2 regions of the Clostridium thermarum genome follow, and region 2 is predicted to be linked to the other one. Evidence: a T-box and tRNA genes for the amino acid it is inferred to sense, from the RefSeq annotation. Region 2 holds a T-box; the other holds one or more tRNA genes.
The links. The T-box of region 2 lies ahead of serS (serine--tRNA ligase). A T-box ahead of a tRNA ligase gene usually reads a tRNA of that ligase, here a tRNA-Ser.
Positions count from the first base shown of each region.

Region 1: it has a tRNA-Ser gene. The T-box ahead of serS (serine--tRNA ligase) is inferred to sense a tRNA for this amino acid. The anticodon was not compared.

Region 1 is NZ_CP040924.1:120,496-122,975, forward strand. It holds gene FHY60_RS00505 (EAL domain-containing protein) at 1-922, opposite strand, end outside; tRNA gene FHY60_RS00510 (tRNA-Ser) at 1,173-1,262, shown strand; RNA gene ffs (signal recognition particle sRNA large type) at 1,274-1,538, shown strand; gene dnaX (DNA polymerase III subunit gamma/tau) at 1,702-2,480, shown strand, end outside.
Region 2 is NZ_CP040924.1:16,494-18,973, reverse strand. It holds gene serS (serine--tRNA ligase) at 1-1,066, opposite strand, end outside; T-box leader at 1,116-1,312, opposite strand; gene FHY60_RS00080 (DUF1667 domain-containing protein) at 1,385-1,642, opposite strand; gene FHY60_RS00075 (NAD(P)/FAD-dependent oxidoreductase) at 1,656-2,480, opposite strand, start outside.

The DNA of each region.
Region 1 (2,480 bases), 100 kb from region 2:
ATATATAGGTGTTATCCGCTTTTTTAAGTCTATATTCACACCTGTAACGGTCTGTCTTCTTATTTATGTAGTCTGAGATCTCTTTTTCAAAGACTTCAAGATCCGATGGATGTATGAATTCTTTCCAAGACCCTCGTAACGGCAGTGTAGCCTTTGTGTAGCCTAACATATTAGCCCACTTTTCAGAGTAATAATATGAATCATTTGTTATATCCCAGTCCCATATACCGTCATGAGAACCAAGTAAAGCAAGTTTATATCTTTCTTCGCTTTGCTTTAGTCTATGTTTACTCTGTTGAAGTTCTTCAAATTGAGCTCTCAATTCCTCCTCTGCTGCAACAAGCTCTTGATAGGTATCTTGAAGCTCTTGGTAATTTGCATCCAGACGCTTATTCAATTGTACTTCCTGAAGAGAATCATGTGCTAATTTTTCAATTACTCCACATAAGTGCACCATCAATTTTACTATTGCATCTAGCTTTGAATGCGGTATTACAGGTAACGATCCCGAAGAATTGATATTTTGATGCCTATCAAAGCCATATTCCTCAGCTTTAGCTCCCCAAAAGCCGTTGTCTGCGGCTTCAGAAAAAAATTGACCAAAGTAGAGAGTAGCTAAATACTGGTCTTTTATTTTTATAGGCACTCCCACTTCCATGAGACCTGTTTCATAGCTTGCATAAAAATACTCTTTACCTTCTTTTAGTTCCACAGCTACTTGGTCATTAGTCTGATTATATATACTAAGGGTGCAGGGAGTATTTCCGTGAAAGTTAGTACAAATAGCTCTGCTTCCACTGTCAATAAGTACAGTTCCTTTTGTATCAATGATTTTACAATTTATATTGGTAGCATCATAAAAACTATTAAAAAAGTCTTGCAATTCTTCTATATTAAGAAGGTCAGAAAGATTATATTCCATATAGCACCCCAACCATGACGTATTTTGTCAAATCATGTGTTAATTATATCATGAAGAGCAGGTGTTCTCAACATTTAGAACTTAATAAGGGCCCTTAGGGAGAAACTTTTTTTTACCAATTTTAGGTTTGGATAAAAAATCAAGTGCTGCCATTAAGAAATAACAAAAAAACTCTTGTAATAATAAAAAATAAATAGTATAATAACTTTTGTCGCAGCAAATAAATAAGTTTGTTCACTGATATGAACGTGGAGAGATGTCTGAGTGGTTGAAGGAGCACGCCTGGAAAGCGTGTGTAGGGGAAACTCTACCGGGGGTTCGAATCCCCCTCTCTCCGCCATTTAAACTTTGCCGTGCTAGATGGGGAGATAGCGGTGCCCTGTAACCTGCAATCCGCTGCAGCAGGATTGAATTCCTCACCGAGGCCCTAATTTGTAAGGCCTGGCTTGCAAAAGTGGCGCTGAGAACTGGGTCCCACGCAACGGAAATTCATGAACCCCGTCAGGTCCGGAAGGAAGCAGCGGTAAGTGAACACTTTCGTGTGCCGTGGAACAGCCTGGTTTGAGTTAACTGTGCAGGTAACGCTTATAGGTTAGTGTCAGAGTGAGGTGCACGGTTCAATTAATACTATATAGATTATAACAGGATACTATTTTATAGTATCCTTTTTGTTTATTCATTAAAAGATTTCAAAATGTGTAATTTTATTTTGGTTTCTTTTTCATTTTTCTGTATAATAGAAGTAGCTGAACAATTAAGAATTACGGGGTGAAATAAGTATGGCATACAAGGCATTATATAGAGAGTGGAGGCCTGGAACCTTTGACGATGTAGTTGGCCAACAGCATATAACTGTAACGCTGAAGAATCAAATAAAAAATAATAGAATTGCTCATGCCTATTTATTTTGCGGCACAAGAGGAACCGGTAAAACTTCCACAGCAAAAATCATGGCGAAGGCACTAAACTGTCTTTCCTTGGAACAGGGCGAACCCTGCAACCGCTGTGAAATGTGCAGAAAAATTAACGAAGGGTTATCTATAGACGTTACTGAACTTGATGCTGCTTCAAATAACGGTATTGAAAATATAAGAGATATAATAGAGGATGTTCAGTATCCCCCACAGGAAGCCAAATACAAGGTTTATATAATGGATGAGGTCCATATGCTTTCAACGGGAGCAGTAAATGCCTTCTTAAAGACCCTGGAGGAACCGCCGAAAAATGTGGTTTTCATACTGGCTACCACCGACCCGCAAAAGTTGCCAATAACAATTCTGTCAAGGTGTCAGAGGTTTGATTTCAAGAGAATAAAAAGTGAGGAGATCTTTCAAAGATTAAGAAAAATAGTGGACCAACAAGGGGTTTATGCTGAGGATAGAAGCCTGCAATTAGTTGCCAGGATTTCCGACGGTGCCATGAGAGATTCACTTAGTGTTCTGGATCAAGCCATATCAATGGGTGGCGGCAAGGTGGAGTACGATAACCTTGTAGGAATGCTGGGACTTGTTACAAATGAAAATCTATTGAGACTTACCGATGCCATAATTGAAAAGAA
Region 2 (2,480 bases):
TGCAGCTTGATATTTCTACATATTTGTTGTAACTTGGCATCCAAACCTCTATATCATAAGTACAAGCTGATGAGAAGCCTAAGTCTCCTTTACAAAGCTTAACTACCCTATATGGCAAGCCTAACCCCTGTAGTACTCTTTCTGCATCATTTGTAAGCTTTTCTAGTTCTTCATAGGATTGTTCTGGTTTTGTGAACTTAACAAGCTCCACCTTATTAAACTGATGCTGTCTAATGAGTCCCCTTGTATCTCTTCCTGCAGATCCTGCCTCTGCTCTAAAGCATGCGCTGTAGGCAACATGTTTTATTGGAAGAGTATCCCCCATCAAGACTTCATCTCTATATAAATTTGTTACAGGTACTTCTGCTGTTGGTATTAAGAAATATTCTGTGTTAGTAACCTTGAAAGCATCCTCTTCAAATTTAGGAAGCTGTCCTGTACCTGTCATACTATCTCTGTTAACCAAGTATGGAGGCAGTATTTCTGTATATCCCCCAATTTCTGTATGAGTGTCTAAAAAGTAGCTTATGATAGCTCTTTCCAATCGTGCTCCCAAACCTTTATAAACAGTAAATCTTGAGCCTGTTATCTTTCCAGCTCTTTCAAAGTCAAATATATTAAGATTTGAACCTAGATCCCAGTGAGCTTTTGGTTCAAAATCAAACTTTGTTGTTTCTCCCCATCTTCTAACTTCCAAGTTATCAACATCAGATTTTCCGTCAGGAACATTTTCATTTGGAATATTTGGTATACTTAAGATAATTGCCTTTATTTTTTCATCTATCTCGGATACTTTGGCATCCATAACCTTTATATCTTCACCGATATTTCTCATTTCTGCCATTATTGGCTCAACATCCTGTCCAGCCTTTTTAAGCTTTGGAATCTCTGCAGAAACTTGATTTCTTTTACTTTTTAAATTTTCTACATCAACTAAGATCTCTCTTCTCTTCTCATCTAGTTGAATAACTTCATCAATTAAAGATACATTGAAATCTGAACTTCTGCCTAGCATCGCCTTTTTTATTTCATCTGGATTAGTTCTTACTCTTTTTACATCTAGCATCTCTTATACCTCCTACATTTCTATCTAAAAATAAAAAGTCTATCATCCCAAAAGGGACGAAAGACTCCGCGTTGCCACCCTAGTTGACCGAAAAATATTCCGGTCCTCTTAATTATTTTAACGGCTTACCGTACTGCTCTTCGCAGTCCCTCTGAGGTGGATTCTCAAATATAGTATACCAGCTTTCACCAACCGCTGGCTCTCTTAAAAACTATATAAGTTACTAGTCCTCTTCAACAGTTATATGTTTATTTTGTTTACATAGATACATTATATACATGTTTTATAAAAAAAGTAAATAAATTTGTTGAACTATTTTTATATCTTATCTATATTTCTAGTACAAACAATATCTACACCGGTATTAAGTATGTTTTTGCATACTGTATCACCAATCATTATAGGTACACCTACATATATTCTGCTTAGAGCCTTTGAACACTCCAGCCATAAGCTTCTATCTATTGGTGCAGTACTTTTTACTGGTACAACCTTAACGGCTCCAGAACCTTTTACCCTCACAAGGGTAGTTAATACCTCTTTTCTCTCTTTATCATTTTGCTTCCCATATTCCATACCCATACATCCCTCACACACTGTCAAACTCCTTAATTCTGTTTAATATAATTTTAGACTTCTTTGAATCCAAAACAATCTCTGTAACATGCCTATTAGTTTCCCTAGCTAATATTGAAATTATTTTATTTAAGCAATAGGATCCCTTACATCTTCCTAAAGTTGCTCCAGTTCTTCTCTGTATTCCTTCAAGAGTTCTTGCTCCTAAAGGTCTTCTAATGCTGTCTACAATTTCTCCCTCGGTTATCATTTGACAGGTACATATAATATTTCCGTATTTTTTATCTAACTTTATTAAGTTTTGCCTTTCATCGTTAGGTAATTCTCTAAACCTAAATACATCTCTTCGGCTATCTTTAAAGTTTTTTCTTAGCTTTGCATTTAAATTGCCAACTATAGTTTCGCATACCATCTTTGCTATAGAAGGTGTCATAGTTACCTGTCCATAATGGTTACCGGTTATCCTAACATAACCATTGTTTAAATAACTGTCATCAATTATCATTACATCACTCCTATAAGGTGAAGAATAAAAGCTATCGATTTGATTTTTATCTACCTCACCAACTAGACTCACAGCCTTATTCAGTGTTTCCTCAAGATTTAGTACTTTCTTTGTCCTTACAGAAACCAAGTTATGTTCCATTAGCGTATTTATGTAGTATGCCGTATCTCCATCTTCTCCAAGTGAAAATACTATTTTTGAATAGGTATCCTTCTCTTCCTCTTCTAATACAAAATAATTAATATATTCTTCCTGTTTATAGGCTAGTTTTCTGTCCGCATCGATACTATAATGATCACCAGGTGTAGTATTAACCACTACCTTACAAGTGAA